DNA from 3 places in the Planococcus sp. NCCP-2050 genome. Region 2 is predicted to be linked to each of the others. Evidence: riboswitches for the same ligand, from Rfam matches in the RefSeq annotation. Region 2 holds a riboswitch; each other region holds the start of a gene.
What was found. Region 2 has a riboswitch for lysine ahead of dapA (4-hydroxy-tetrahydrodipicolinate synthase). Riboswitches for the same ligand answer to the same signal wherever they lie in the genome.
Positions count from the first base shown of each region.

Region 1 (5,379 bases), on a different contig from region 2:
GCTGCGAAAACGCCAATCCCTGCCAATAATTCGAATGCCGAGTTGGCAAATCCAGTGATAAAGGCGTTATTGGTAATATCCGATTTTTTCGGAAGATAACTTGCATAAGTGATCATAATCGCAAATGCTACCGATAAACTGAAGAAAATATGGCCATAAGCTGCTACCCAGACCGAAGGATCCATAATGGCATCAAAATTCGGTTTGAAGAATGCATCTAATCCCATAGCCGCTCCGTCCAACGTGACAGCGCGAATAACAACAATCAAGAAAATCACTACTAAAGTTGGAATGAAAATGCGGTTAGCCATTTCAATTCCTTTTTTAACTCCGGCAAGCAAAATGCCAAGTGTAATGATCCAGACAAGTGCGAGCGGAATAAATACACCCCATACTATTCCACCAGTTTCACCTGGCTGTACAGTCAATTGCAAGAAATCATTGAATAGGAATCCTTCTGTATCGTCTCCCCAGGCTTGATTGAAGGAGAAAATTGTGTAGCGCATTGCCCATGCGATGATGACCGCATAATAGACGGATATGACGAACGACACGAAGACGGCCCACCAGCCCATCCATTCCAATTTCTTGCCACTCATTCTAAAGAATGATAACGGCGCCGATCCGCGGTACTTGTGTCCAATGGTGAATTCCAAAATAAGAATTGGTATCCCTGCGGTTAACAGAGCGAATAAGTACGGTATAAAGAATGCTCCTCCACCATTTTCATAGGCAACATATGGAAAACGCCAAATGTTCCCTAAACCTACCGCTGAGCCGACAGCCGCCATAATAAATCCGGCTCGCGTACCCCATTGCGAACGTTCCATCTCTCTTCCCCCTTAGTGTTCTTCCATTTTTCTTACAGAAAAATAGGAAGTTTGTTTATTTTCAGATTATTGCTAATCTAAAAATAGTATAACGAGGGAGTTTGGCAAAGTAAAGATAATTTCTCGTTTTTTTTAATTAAAACTATTTGCGAAATAATAAAAAAGCAGAGAAGTAACTTCTCTGCTTTCGAATTTATACTAGTTTATTGTGTTTTTCAGCTATAGTCGTGCGTCTTGACCAGACGATGAATAATATCGCCAAAATAACAATCACTACGCCTAAAGACAGTAAAAGTGAGTTTGTGAACCCTATGACAATATACCCTACCGCAGCAATTAACGCGGCTGTAATAGCATAAGGCAACTGGGTAATCACATGGTCCATATGATTGCTTCCTGCTCCTGTAGAGGAAAGGATCGTCGTATCTGAAATCGGCGAACAATGATCGCCGAATACAGCACCTGCTAAAACCGCTGAAAGCGTCGGCAATAATAATTCCGGTTCAGCTTGAGACATAATCTGCCCAGCAATTGGCAGCAAGATCCCGAATGAACCCCAAGATGTTCCTGTAGAAAATGCCATGATGCCTGCTAGCAAAAACAGCAAAACCGGAAGAATTGAAGTTGGCATATTAGCTTCGGTAACAACATCTGCTAAATATTTTCCGGTCTCAAGACTATCGATCAGATAAGTCAATGACCAAGCGAAGATAAGAATCATCACTGCACCCAACATCGATCTAACTCCAGCCAAAATTCCTTTTGCTACCCAACCGGCATTGGCTGTTTCGTTTTTACGCATTTGCAGCAAGTACAGAATGACGGAAGTTAGTGCACCCAATACACCGCCCACTAGAAGAGAAGCAGGCACATCCGTATTCTCAAAAATCAGCCAGATATCAAAAACTTGTTCCGCATTTTGATAGCCGGTCCACATCATTGCACTGACAGTTCCTACGACCAATACGAAAATCGGTAATAATAAATCCAGAACCCGGCCATGGGAATGGCTTGGAAATTCTTCTTTCATTTCACCCGGAATCGTTTTTTTCGGATCGAATAATTGGCCTTTTGTAAGGGCTAAGGTTTCATGCTTTTTCATCTCGCCAAAGTCTACGTCACGGATTGCGACAAAAAAGACAATTGCAAGAGAAGCAACCACATAGAAGTTCATCGGTGCCATCCAAATGAACGCTTCCAAAGCGGAAGACTCGACGTACGTTTGCCCCGCTAATATGGTGGCTACGATTCCGATAATGGCTGCGCCCCAACTCGATACTGGCGAAATAACGCAGACAGGCGCGGCTGTAGAATCGATAAAGTAAGCGAGTTTCGCGCGAGAGACTTTGTAGCGGTCTGTAATCGGGCGTGCGACTTGCCCTACAGCGAGTGCATTAAAGTAGTCGTCAATGAAAATGACAATGCCTAATAAGACCGTAACAACTTTTGCTCCTCTTCTCGACTTGATCCGAGTCGATGCCCACTCAGCAAAAGCATGGCTTCCTCCAGATAAGCTGACGAAAGCGGTAATGATTCCTAAAAGCAGTAGGAAAAGAATAATGAAAACATTATAAGCATTAAAGCCTTCATCCCAGAAAATAACTGCAAAAGACGTGTAAAGCTCTTTTAAAGCGGCTACCGGAGCAAATGAGGTATAGATAAATGCTGCAGCGACAATCCCGGCTCCAAGAGACAGCAGCACGCGCCGCGTTAATAGCACCATTGCAATGGCGATAATTGGCGGCAAGATTGAAAAAATCGTGTTCTCCATGAAAAATCCTCCTTTTTTGTAGGATGGAAGAGAAAAAAGGCTGATTGTCTCCGTTAGGGTACAATCAGCCTTCTACAATTCGTCTGTGTGATAATACATCAAACATCCCTGTAGCTCTTCATTTGTGCAAAGCACAAATGACAGTGCCATTCTTCTTCAGAATGACCCCAGCCCTTTTTCCATTGACTGTGAAAAAAGAACTTCGGCAAAATTTCCTTTCGAATGCGTTCAACGTTGTCAAACTCGCGCATTGTACTGATAAATTCCGCAGCCTCTACCCATCGATATAATTCATTTCTTAGTTAGCATAGCCGATATTTTTTTGAAAATCAAATGAGTTTATACTTTGAATATTCACTCACTTAAGTGCTTTGCTTCTAAAATACTGGCTGAAAACATCCCGCAGGAATTCAGGCATGAAGTATTTCTTAGGCGCCCGTTTTAATGAAGGGAAAAAATAACCAAAAGTGAACATATCCAAAGTAATCAATTTATAACTTTCCTCTGGATTTGCCGGAATGCCGCCAATGAATAATTGATGATTTTCCATGGATAAGTTGATGCGGATCATTTTGCCGAACACCGCCCCACGAAAACCCATCCCTTTCAATTCAATAGTCGGCCACTCAGCGTTCAAGGATTGAAGAAAGATTTCTTTCAGTTCAGCGCCTGTCAATTCGATCAGGCAAGGATTAATCGGATGTGGAAGCATCTTATGGAAATCATAGCGCGTTGCTGTTCCAAGCGGCATATTCTCCATAAAGAGCCCCGCATTGAAAATGGCGCAATCCGCTCCTGAAAAATCTAACATCGCTTCCCCGAACAATTCTGCGAGTTTCGAGTCTTTGAACCAATCTGCGTCAAGCACTTGCTCATTATAGAAAATCGGATCATTTAATTGCTCTTTTCCTTGCGCAATCAGCAAATCATCAAAATCTTCTTCGACACTTTGGAGCATAGCAGTCTCAATCAATTCCGCTTGTTTTTCGCCGCTTTGAAGATCGACTGTAATATGTCCAATATAGATGCCGAATTTGCCGGCTGCTCCAAGCATCGTATTTCCGATCATTTTGCCCTCATGGAAAATATGATGCGTATGGGCTCCGAGCAATACATCGATTTCCGGGCATAACTCCACCAATTGCTCATCTTCTTTGATGCCGAGATGCGACAGACAGATAATGAGATCGGCTTGATCTTTTATGGCCTCAACCGCCTGGACTATAGAATCCTTTGCGTCGGTTACGGTCCAGCCCAGTCGCCGGTAAAACGGCGTAAACTCTGCAGTAGCCCCAACCAACCCAATTTTCAAGCCGCTCTTTGCTTCCACTAGATGAAAAGGTTTCGCCCAATTCGGCCGGCTGCCGTCCAATTCAAACAAGTTCGAGACGATGACGTCAAAATCAGCTTGCTGATAAAGCGCGTCAAGCTCTTCCTTAGCCAAGGTGATGCCTTCATTATTGCCGATGGTCACAGCATCGTAGCCTGCATCATTCAATAATTCGATATTCCCTTTCCCTGAAGTCCCTTCAGTGAAAGGATGCGAACGGTCAACGTGGTCACCAATATCAAGAATAAGGCACATATCCCCTGCTTCTTCGTGCCAACGCTTTCGCTCTTTTAGCAGCGACCGGATGCGCGGCCAATTTGAAAAATGGCTATGCACATCGTTTGTATGATAAATGTGAAGGGTTTCACCCATGACTTACACCTCTTTAAGAACTAAATATTCCTTCATAAATAGACCGCAGTCCGAGAACCAATAAAGCAATCCGCAAAATAACGACGAGCGTATCGGAATTCAATTTTTTATTTAACGCGGCCCCTATTTTAGCACCGATATAAGCACCGGGAACGACTGCTAATGTGTAAAGCCAAGGCACATTGCCGAGTGAAATATGGGTAATGGAATTTACAATAGCCGATAAAAACACCATGAACATCGAAGTCCCGACCGCTACATGCGGAGGGAATAGAAAAAGAAGAATCATTGCCGGCACCATGATCGATCCTCCACCGATGCCGAATAAGCCGGATGCAAATCCGACGGCAAATGTCAGAAGAAGTGCAAACCATACAGGATAGCCGTATACGTATTCCTTATTCATCGAATCCCGGAACGTGAAATTGCGTCCATTTTGCACAAACCACCGCACTGCTTTTAAGCGGTCTTTCACCAATAACAGCAAAGCCAGAAAAACTAATAAAAATCCAAAATACAATTGAAACGAAGGGAGATCCAGGCTTTTATTGACAAAAGCACCAATGATGGTTCCTGGTACGCTGCCAGCGAAGAAAATCAGCCCGCTCCGATAATCCACCGTTTTGACTTTCATATAGGAAAGCGTAGAGGACAGACCTGTGAAAATCATCATGACGACAGAAAGTCCGACGATTTTCTGAGGCGGGAGTTCTGGGAAAAAGATGAAAGAAGTGCCGAGAAAAAGCATAGCAGGCACTAAGATTACACCGCCGCCGAGTCCGATTAATGCGCCAACGATGCCTGAAAGCAAACCGACAAGCGCAATCAGCAAGAAGACCATTAAAACCCTCCGTCAAATAAATCGAGCTGCTTCGGTGATAAGCCGTTAAATTCCAAGCCGTTCATTTGCTGGAATTGCTTTGCGTCACCAGCGGCATGGCCTCCTGAATTGTTGTTGAAGACAACATACACCCGTTCCGTTGATTTCTCCAGTAGCTTGGCTGCTTCGCTGATTTCTTTTAATTCTCTTTCATTGTAATCGTAAAGATAGCGGACTTCCCGCCATTTTTGGCCAT
Region 1 is NZ_BRCX01000006.1:34,864-40,242, forward strand. Features, by position in the region: gene NFU07_RS15550 (sodium-dependent transporter) at 1-830, opposite strand, end outside; gene NFU07_RS15555 (Na+/H+ antiporter NhaC family protein) at 1,024-2,601, opposite strand; lysine riboswitch at 2,705-2,886, opposite strand; gene NFU07_RS15560 (bifunctional metallophosphatase/5'-nucleotidase) at 2,960-4,303, opposite strand; gene NFU07_RS15565 (sulfite exporter TauE/SafE family protein) at 4,317-5,144, opposite strand; gene NFU07_RS15570 (DUF72 domain-containing protein) at 5,144-5,379, opposite strand, start outside.
Region 1: linked by a shared signal. The riboswitch ahead of NFU07_RS15555 (Na+/H+ antiporter NhaC family protein) and the one ahead of dapA (4-hydroxy-tetrahydrodipicolinate synthase) in region 2 are both predicted to bind lysine.

Region 2 (5,379 bases):
GCTTCGATGGTTTATTTCCAAACTTATTTTTTGCCGGCCATCACTTTGCATAAAAAAGTCACTGAGATGTCCCTCACCATTAAAAGCCAGAAAGGGCCAATTCCGGTTTTGATGAATAGCATCGAGCGAAATGGCTTTTTTGAATGTGCATTGATCGAAATGAGTATCCGGGGTGAATATGAGAAGGAGCTGCTTTTGGCGAAGCAAAAGGCCGAAAGAATCAATCAGGAATCGGCGGAAGCCTATGCAAAGCTTCAAACTCTTCTTTCGGAAGTAGAAATGAAACAGCTGGAACTCGAAAAGCTCAATGGCGGCTTGAAGCACCTCGCCAACACGGATCCTTTGACCGGCTTGAAAAATCGGCGCTATTTGGAAAAGGAAATGGATAATCTAATTGGACGGGCACGAGAAGGATTGCCGCTCGCTGCGATGGTGATCGACATCGATTTTTTCAAGAACGTCAATGATACATATGGCCATCATATAGGGGATTTGGTGCTCCGTGAACTGGCTGATAAATTGCGGAGCGAAGCAGAAGCCTTCGGCATTGTAGCAAGACTTGGCGGAGAAGAGTTCATCATCGTATTGCCGGGATTTGACCACTTGCAGGCAAAGAGCTTAGCGGAAGAAATCCGAATGCGTGTAGAGCGGGATGAATGGACTCATGCAGCGATTACTGTCAGTATCGGACTGGCATCTTTTTTAGAAAAAGATAACGGCATCACGTTATACAGCCGGGCGGATAAAGCTTTGTACGCTTCGAAAAAGGGCGGCCGCAATCGGGTGACGGCATTTTAAGAATAGCAGGTGCGGGTGGCTTGTCAAGCTTGCTTATAGGCGGTTTAATTTCTTTTGAATAAAAGTATGCCGTGAACCTGAAAGGCGGTTATAATGAATTCAAAACACTACTGAATTCAAACCATGGGGGATCAGGATGGATAAAGAAATTAAAATGCTCGGCAAACGGGTGGAAGAAGAACGCTATGTCATCGCTGAATTGATACAGGAAGAAGTTTCTAAAGACATCAGTTTTGAAGAAGCAAAAGAATATGCCGGTTTTATCGATGCAGTTACTGAATTTCGCGCGGGCTTTATCGGATTGCTTGCCCAGTCATTTGAACATTTTTTGGATCCGCAAACAGCTTATGATGAAATTTCTGTCTGGGGAGAAAAAACCGGAAATTACTTTCTCGATCAAAATATGGCGCTTGATGCTGCTTTGGCAGAGACATCCCTTTACCGAAAGCATATCGGCAAAATCATTAAGACCGAAGCGATGCGCAATCAAATCAAACTCGAGCACCTTTTTGAAATCATGGAGTACTTTCATACACTTTTGGATCACGCTGCTTATTCCTATAGCTTTGCCTATATCAATTCATACCAGAAGAGCTTAAGGGAGGCTCGGGACGAATTCATGAAATTGTCTGCCCCGGTAGTGCCTGTAAACGATCAAATCGCTATTTTGCCATTGATTGGAGAAATTGATATCGATCGGGCTCAGTACATATTGGAAAAGACCTTACTGGAAGCCAGTCGTTTAAAAATCTTAACCTTGATTATTGATTTGTCCGGGGTCGTTAAAGTCGATGCGGTAGTAGCAGAACAGATTATCCGAGTGACCCAGTCATTAAGGCTGGTCGGCGTGCACAGCATGCTGACCGGCATCCGTCCGGAAATGGCACAGACGATGATCAGCCTGGGAATCGATGTCAGCCAGCTTTCGCTTGGCGGCAGCTTGAAACAAACGTTTAAAAAACTTACTGCCAATCCATAAAAAACTGCTGAAGCATCAAGCTGCTTCAGCAGTTTTTTCGTTGAATGAAATGGATTTAAAGTTTAGAAAGATTAGCTGGACTTTCCGAAAGCACGTGCTGAAGAGCTTGCTGTTCCTGCTCATTCAATGGGATCATTGGCAAACGCACACCGCCAACTTCTATGCCGCTTAAGTTCAAGGCTGTTTTTACAGGCACCGGGTTTGGCGCCGCAAATAACGCATGCATCACCGGCAAGAGTTTACGGTGAAGAGCTGCCGCTTCTTGGACATTGCCGCCTTTGAACAGGGTAATCATTTCTTGCATATCGTTCCCGATAATATGGGCTGCGACCGAAACGATGCCTTTTCCGCCGATTGAAAGCATTGGCAAGGTCAAGCCGTCATCGCCGCTGTAAACCGCAAAGTCAGCCGGTGTATTTTCAATAATTGCCGCTGCTGCATCCAGATCGCCGCTGGCTTCTTTTATCGCCACGATGTTTTTGATGGCAGACAGGCGAATGGTGGTTTCAGGAGACAGGTTCACGACACTACGCCCTGGAATATTATAAAGCATCACAGGCAGGAACGTTGAGGCGGCGATTGCTTGGAAATGCTGGAACATGCCTTCCTGGGAAGGTTTATTGTAATATGGGGTCACGAGCATGACGCCGTCCACGCCGATTTCTTCTGCTGCGCGCGTGAGCGAAATCGAAGAACGCGTATCGTTAGAGCCTGTGCCTGCAATGACCGGGATGCGTCCGTCGGTTATTTTAACCACAAACTTAAATAGCTCAATTTTTTCATCCGTTGACAGCGTAGGAGATTCACCGGTTGTGCCGGCTACGACTAGCGCGTCCGTGCCGTTCGCGATCAAATGCTCCACTAGTTTTTTGGTTGCCTGAAAATCTATATCACCTTGTGCGTCGAATGGCGTCACCATTGCTGTCACTACTTGTCCGAAATTCATCGTACCACCCTTTTCTCGTTTTTTTGGTTTGCTTTTAGAGGTAAACGGGTCGGTCATTAACAAACAAAAAGCAGCAACGAGGGTCTCGTTGCTGCCATAGAAACAATGTCATGCGTTTGTTTCTTTGTGTCAGATAGCCCTCCATATAGTTTCCTATATGACAGTTCAGCATTTGTTCAATGCAGAACCAGCGATAGCTAGTATGAGCCTTTCATCGCTTCGGCAAATTCCCCTTTCAGCATACGTCAACGGATCCCATACTCCTCGGTAAGCGTACTGATGGTCTTTGCACCTCTATCCTCACCCGGAATATCCGGGCAAGAAAATATTGAATTAGCTAGACCATATCAAAAATAATGGAATATTGCAAGCCATGCTGATTTGATTTAGTTAAAAAGAAAGGAGATGTGTTATGGAAGAACAACGAAGAGACAAGGAACTAACTATCCAAACGTCGGAAATCCAGCAAGGGTTTCCCGAATCGATTCATCACAATCGCTATGAACCGACGCCTTATTCGCTTCTTGATCAATTGTTCGACCGGTACTCCTTATCTTCTTCGGATCGGCTCGTCGATTTTGGCAGCGGGAAAGGGCGATTGAACTTTTACATTCATCACCGCTTCGGAGCCCAAACTACCGGGATAGAAATGGATCCCCATTTTCATCGGCAGGCGCTAGAAAATTTACAGGCTTATGAAAAGAAACGGAAAACAGGAGGCGGAATCCAATTTATCCAGTGTTTGGCTGAGGAATACAAGGTGCAGGAAACGGATAATAAATTCTATTTCTTCAATCCCTTTTCTGTACAGATTTTCATCGCGGTCGTCAATAACATTATGAAATCATATGAACAAAGAACGAGGGAGATGGACTTGATCTTATTTTTCCCGTCCGATGACTTTATCGATTATTTGGCGCAGCGGACTCCGTTTGAAGTGGCTGAAGAAATTGAATTGCCTGCTTCCGGAAAGAATCTTCGGGAACGGTTCTTGATATACCGGCTTTCCGTGTATTGATTTGAAAACTTGTAAATAGGGGTATAACGGGAGAAAGAGGTTGTTGAAGGAGTGGTTTGATGAAGTGGCGAGGCAGAAAAGCGAGTGGAAATGTAGAAGACAGGCGTGGGTCGGGAGGCGGCGGTAAGCTAGTTGCCGGCGGCGGAATTGGCGGATTGCTGATTGTTCTGCTTGTTGCATTTCTTGGCGGAGATCCAGGAGCGATATTGAATGGCTTAGATTCAGGCGAAACGCAGACAAACGAACCTTACGTGGAAACCGAGCAGGAAGCAGAGCTATCCGATTTTGTGGCAGTTGTCTTGGCGGATACGGAAACGGTATGGGCGCAGGTTTTTGAAGAGGAAGGGATGGAATACGTGGAGCCGACCTTAGTGCTTTTCGATGGCAGTGTAAATTCTGCTTGCGGAACAGCAGGGGCTGCAGTCGGACCGTTTTATTGTCCGGGAGACCAGAAATTATACATCGACCTCAGTTTTTATGAAGAGCTTCAGAATCAGTTCCAAGCACCCGGTGATTTCGCGATGGCTTACGTAATCGCCCATGAGGTCGGGCACCATGTGCAGAACTTGCTCGGGGTCATGAAAGAAGTCCAGCCGCTCAGAAATCAATTGAGTGAAGAGGAATACAATAAGCTGCAAGTGAAGCTCGAGCTTCAAGCGGATTATTATGCCGGCGTCTGGGCCCACCATGCACAAGGGATGGACCTTCTCGAAGAAGGGGATTTGGATGAAGCGTTGACTGCTGCAAGTGCAGTCGGAGATGATACGATCCAGCAGCGCTCGCGCGGCTACGTCGTGCCTGAAAGTTTCACGCACGGCACTTCTGAACAGCGCAAGAACTGGTTCTACAAAGGCTTTGAAGCCGGTAACCTTCAAGCCGGGGATACCTTCAACGCAAATGATTTGTGACGGGGGATCCGTGAAAATTGAAGAACTGAAGAGTCGGGCATTGATATTTTTGGCAATGTGATTCATTATTGAAATAGACAGTCTTTTCACGCAGTGCGCGAGGGGAAATTAGGTTCTATAAAGGAAGTAAATTCATGCAGGAAGAAAATATTACACGCATCCAGCTGGACGGCCGCGAGATTGTTTTAATCGGTACGGCCCACGTTTCCCGGCAAAGTGCGGAACAAGTAAAAACCGTCATTGAACAGGAACGCCCGGATTCGGTTTGCATCGAGTTGGATGCACAGCGTTACCAGTCCGTTACTGAAAATAGCAAATGGAAAGAAACGGACATCTTCAAAGTGTTAAAAGAAAAGAAAGCCAGTCTATTATTGATGAACTTGGCCATTTCTTCTTTCCAGAACCGGTTGGCTGATCAATTCGACATCAAACCGGGACAGGAAATGATTCAAGGCATTGAATCGGCAAAAGACACAGGCGCTGAATTAGTGCTGGCTGACCGGAATATCCAAGTGACTTTCTCGCGGATTTGGGGGAATCTTGGTGTCATGGGTAAAGCGCAGCTTCTGACTTCGGTGTTTTTCAGCATCTTCAGCAAAGAAACCATTTCAGAGGAAGACCTAGAAAAGATGAAATCGCAGGATACGTTAAACGCGGTCTTGGATGATTTCACGCAGTCTTTTCCAAAGTTGAAAAAACCGCTTATCGATGAGCGGGACCAATATCTAGC
Region 2 is NZ_BRCX01000001.1:1,510,228-1,515,606, reverse strand. Features, by position in the region: gene NFU07_RS07425 (GGDEF domain-containing protein) at 1-798, shown strand, start outside; gene NFU07_RS07420 (STAS domain-containing protein) at 935-1,777, shown strand; gene dapA (4-hydroxy-tetrahydrodipicolinate synthase) at 1,833-2,723, opposite strand; lysine riboswitch at 2,850-3,028, opposite strand; gene NFU07_RS07410 (class I SAM-dependent methyltransferase) at 3,136-3,741, shown strand; gene ypfJ (KPN_02809 family neutral zinc metallopeptidase) at 3,801-4,649, shown strand; gene NFU07_RS07400 (TraB/GumN family protein) at 4,784-5,379, shown strand, end outside.

Region 3 (5,379 bases), on a different contig from region 2:
TAAAGTTGTAACACCTGACCTTTACATCGCAGCAGGAATTTCAGGAGCGATCCAGCACTTAGCGGGTATGTCCAACTCAAAAGTCATTGTTGCGATCAACAAAGACCCAGAAGCAAACATTTTCAAAGTAGCGGATTACGGCATTGTCGGAGACTTGTTTGAAGTCATCCCAATGCTGACAGAAGAATTCAAGAAAGTAATGTAATTAAGAAAAGCGAAAGCGGGCGTTCAGCTCCGAAAGGCATAAGACAGAACAGCGAAGCGGCGCACTTGGCCGCATAGCTGGGCTGGCTTATAACCCGAGGAGTTGCCCGCTGGAGTCTGGACAAAGAAAAGCGAAAGCGACGGACCTTGCGAAAGTGAGGTCCGTTTTTTTATGGGAATTAACACGAAAGCACCTCGGTGTGAAAGTTTCGCACCCAAAATCGGTTTTTCCGCACCTCGTAAAATTTTGTATTAAATTGGACAAAAGAAGCCGCATTTATCCACCGTTTATTCTCCTGAGTACGGGGTAGATAAGAAGTAGGCAAATAAATAGCTACAGTTTTTCACGCATGCTATAATCAGAACATAGTTTGGTTACATTATAAGGAGGAATTATTCATGGCAATAGTACACGGTACAGATCAGAACTTTTCACAAGAAATCTCAGAAGGTTTAGTATTAGTAGATTTTTGGGCTACTTGGTGCGGGCCTTGTAAAATGATTGCTCCAGTTCTTGAAGAATTAGACGCTGAAATGAGCGATAAAGTTAAAATCGTAAAAGTAGACGTTGATGAAAACCAAGAAACTGCAGGCAAATACGGCATCATGTCAATCCCGACTCTTCTATTGATGAAAGACGGAGAAACAGTTGATAAAGTTGTTGGCTTCAGACCAAAAGAAGCTTTGGCTGAATTAGTTAACCAACACGCATAATTCTTAACCGGGTCCAGTGATGGCCCCGGTTTTTTAATAGGGTGAGATAATGGCAAATGAATTGATCCAACATAAATTAGCAATTCTTCCCGATCAGCCGGGCTGTTACTTGATGAAAGACCGGCAAGACACAATCATTTACGTGGGCAAAGCGAAAGTGCTGAAAAATCGTGTGCGTTCTTACTTTACCGGAAGCCATGATGCGAAAACCCAACGCTTAGTCGGAGAAATTGTCGACTTCGAATACATTGTGACAAATTCGGAAAAAGAAGCGTTGATCTTGGAATTGAACTTGATCAAAAAGCATGATCCGAAATACAATATCATGTTAAAAGATGATAAAACTTATCCGTATTTAAAAATCACAAGTGAACGCCATCCAAAATTGATTATTACGCGGCAAGTAAAGCGCGATAAAGGAAAGTATTTTGGCCCTTATCCGAATGCGTATGCAGCGAGTGCAACAAAGAAATTGCTCGACCGGCTGTATCCGCTTCGCAAATGCCATACGATGCCGGACCGTGCTTGCCTGTACTATCATATGGGGCAATGCTTGGCACCGTGTGTAAAACCGGTTGAAAAAGAAACTTACCAGGAAATGATCGATGATATTTCACGCTTTTTAAATGGCGGATTCCGCGAAGTGAAGCAAGACCTCGTTGAAAAAATGTCCGAAGCTGCTGAAAATTTGGAGTTTGAGCGGGCGAAGGAATACCGTGATCAAATTTCCCATATTGAAACAGTCATGGAAAAACAGAAAATGACGATGAATGACTTTACGAACCGGGATGTCTTTGGCTATGCAATTGATAAAGGCTGGATGTGTGTACAGGTCTTTTTCGTCCGCCAAGGCAAGCTGATTGAACGGGATGTTTCTTTATTTCCGCTTTACCGGGACCCTAAAGAAGAGTTCATGACTTTCCTCGGTCAATTTTATGAACAATCGAACCATGTAAAGCCGAATGAAATTTTATTGCCGGAAGGCGAAGATGCTGAATTGGTGCGTGAATGGCTGGATATGCGTGTCCTTATTCCGCAGCGCGGCAAGAAAAAAGATTTGGTGGCTTTGGCAAAGAAAAATGCGGAAATCGCCATCAAAGAGAAATTCCAATTGCTTGAACGCCAGGAAGAACGCACAGTCGGTGCTTGCGTAGAACTTGGCGAGGCGATGAATATTGAAACGCCGCTTCGCATTGAAGCATTCGATAACTCCCATATCCAAGGAGCGGATGCAGTTTCTGCCATGGTGGCATTTGTGGACGGGAAACCGTCTAAAAAAGATTATCGCAAATACAAAACCAGAAGCGCTTCAAAGCCGGATGACTATGCAGCAATGCGTGAAGTTATTCGCCGGCGCTATACGCGAGTTTTACGGGACGGGCTGCCGCTTCCTGATTTGATCGTGATCGATGGAGGGAAAGGGCAGATGGAATCGGCTCGGGAAATTATCGAAGACGAACTGGGCTTGTCTATTCCAATTGCGGGCCTTGCAAAAGATGCAAAGCACCAAACTTCACAGCTTCTCTACGGAAATCCAGTCGAAGTCGTGCCGCTGAAACGTACGAGCGAAGCTTTTTATCTGCTGCAGCGAATTCAGGACGAAGTTCACCGTTTCGTCATAACTTTCCACCGGCAGCTGCGCGGCAAAAACTCGATTCAGTCAGCGCTTGATGGGCTGCAAGGCGTCGGACCTAAGCGCAAACAGCAATTGCTGAAGCATTTCGGCTCCGTCAAACGCATCAAAGAAGCGTCAATTGAAGAGTTAAAAGAGGCGGGGATGCCGGAAGGCTTGTCTCAAACGATTTATCAGCATTTTCAAAATGAGACATTGTCAACCGAGTAGTAACATGTTATCGTAGAAGAATAATTGAATCACTTGGAAAAGTGATGATAGAGGTGCGGACGTCAATAGTAGCCATTCGGAGATTTGCAAAATCGATGAAGGATGGGGAAAGGGACGCCCGCCGAAGTGTGTTGAAGTTTGCAACTCGCATGCTGGTCCTGCATTTAATAAGTGCAGGGCTGTCAGAGTTTATCTCTGGAGGGCTATCTCACATGGACGTTTTTCGTATTCGTACATGCTAAAGAGGTAGTTTGCCGGTAACTCGGTGAGCTGCCTTTTTTTATTGGCAGGCAAAGCTATATTCAGTCTTTGCTTTTCATGTTGAGGGCCACATCGAAAAAATGTGGGAGTGAATGGAATGAAAACGGTAGTCATGAAATTTGGAGGAACATCAGTCGCAACTCCGGAAAAAATTATCGGAGTCGCGGAAAGAGCTATTGCTGAAAAAGAGAAAGGCAGTAGAGTCGTAATCGTCGTATCTGCGATGGGGAAAACGACCGATACATTGCTGGGATTGGCAAGTGAGATATCAGCAGAACCGCCGAAGCGGGAGATGGACATGCTGCTAGCTACAGGGGAACAGGTGACCATTTCACTGCTCGCCATGGCATTTAAAGCGCTTGGCCATGAAGCTTTGTCGTTTACCGGTTGGCAAGCGGGCATTGAAACAGAATCAGTGCCGCGCAATGCACGCATTGAACAGATCCATACAGATCGGTTGGAAAAGGTGTTGGACAATGGCTATTTCTGTGTAGTTGCCGGATTCCAAGGCGTTGATAAAATCGGCAACATTACGACACTCGGGCGCGGAGGGTCGGATACGACAGCGGTGGCGCTGGCAGCTGCATTAAAGGCAGACCGCTGCGATATTTACACGGATGTCGACGGTGTTTATACATCTGATCCGCGTTTTGTCAGCGGTGCCCGGAAGCTCGAGCAGATTTCATATGATGAAATGCTGGAACTGGCCAATCTTGGTGCTGGCGTCTTGCACCCTCGGGCAGTTGAATTTGCGAAAAACAACCAGGTTTCCCTATCGGTCAGAGCAAGTTATTCCGATGAACCCGGCACAATTATACAAGAGGTGGTCACTGTGGAAAAAAATCTTATTGTCAGAGGCGTCGCATTCGAAAAAGGAATTGCACGTGTGACAGTCACATATAAAAAACCGTTCAATGGATCATTGGCAAATATCTTTACAAAGCTTGCTGAACATCACATCGATGTAGACATCATCGTCCAAAGCATCACGGATGCGTTCCCGCCGTCCGTTTCTTTTTCCATCAAAGAAGAAAGTCTGGAAGAAGCGCGCCGTGTGCTCGAACAATACAAAGAGGAAATCGGTTTTGTCTCTTGCGAATTTGAATTAGGCCTCTCGAAAGTCTCCATCGTCGGTTCTGGCATGGTTTCAAATCCGGGGGTTGCAGCGCAAATGTTCGATATTCTGCGCCTGGAAGAAATTCCAGTGAAGATGGTCAGCACCTCAGAGATTAAAGTATCGGTCGTTGTGCCGCTTGTTGAAATGCAAAAATCAGCCAATGCTTTGCACAGAGCCTTTGGTTTAGATGAATAAAAAAGAAAACCCCGATAAATGGAATCGGGGTTTTCTCATGGAAAGATTAAGTGAATGTTCGAAAAGTGAGATTATGCTTTTTCCCGCAGATCCGTTTTCAAAGTAATCCGCACTAAATTCTTTTTTGGAAGGACTTCTTCGTAGGCTTCTGTCAAAAAACCGCCCAATTTCTGTTTTTGTTCAGCCAGAAATCCGGCTTCAAGCTTAAAGCAACGATTTTCGATTTTGTTGGGGTGGAGTGTATAGGTGGTTTCATCCTTGCCGGCCTTTTCCAAGGACAATTGGCCAAAATTCGCTTGGCTAAAAAAATCAGGTGCTTCTTCCATCGCGAAAAGAGGGAATTTGCGGGCAAGCGATTTCCCGGCCCAGTAAAGGATATCGGCTTCGTGCTGCCCTAGAACTTCTGATAATACATAGTCCCGTATAATTTCATAACCGAACTCCTGATCGGTTTCAGCATCTTTTACAGTCATGTCAAACCCACTTTCAGTATAATAAATTAATAGTAAGAATCACTTAGAAATATGCTAGTTGCCTTGACGCTCCAATTGGGGCGGAGTACAATAAATATGTCATATTATTGTATCATGATGTTGGTTGCAGTCAATGGATGCTTTCGTAACATATCGTTTGCTCTTTTTTCTGCGTATTATTGCTTGAGGGAGGTAAAAGTTTTGGACAATCGTGAATTTTTAATGCGCAGGTTACACTCATTACTAGGAATCATTCCAGTAGGGCTGTTCTTGACGCAGCATCTAATCGTCAACCATTTTGCTACACAAGGTGAAGCTTCTTTCAACAAAGCTTCTCACTTCATGGCGAACTTGCCGTTTGTTATTTTCTTAGAGATCTTCGTTATTTATTTGCCGTTGATGTATCATGCATTCTACGGTGTATACATAGCGTTCACGTCTAAGCATAACCCAGGTAAGTACAGCTACATGCGCAACATTTTGTTTGTTGCTCAGCGTTACACAGGTGTTTTCCTAGTGATCTTCATTGCATGGCACGTCTTTGAAACTCGTTTCCAAGTTGCGATCGGCAA
Region 3 is NZ_BRCX01000003.1:165,493-170,871, forward strand. Features, by position in the region: gene NFU07_RS12370 (electron transfer flavoprotein subunit alpha/FixB family protein) at 1-205, shown strand, start outside; gene trxA (thioredoxin) at 604-918, shown strand; gene uvrC (excinuclease ABC subunit UvrC) at 968-2,761, shown strand; lysine riboswitch at 2,802-2,975, shown strand; gene NFU07_RS12385 (aspartate kinase) at 3,120-4,334, shown strand; gene NFU07_RS12390 (YslB family protein) at 4,406-4,807, opposite strand; gene NFU07_RS12395 (succinate dehydrogenase cytochrome b558 subunit) at 5,030-5,379, shown strand, end outside.
Region 3: linked by a shared signal. The riboswitch ahead of NFU07_RS12385 (aspartate kinase) and the one ahead of dapA (4-hydroxy-tetrahydrodipicolinate synthase) in region 2 are both predicted to bind lysine.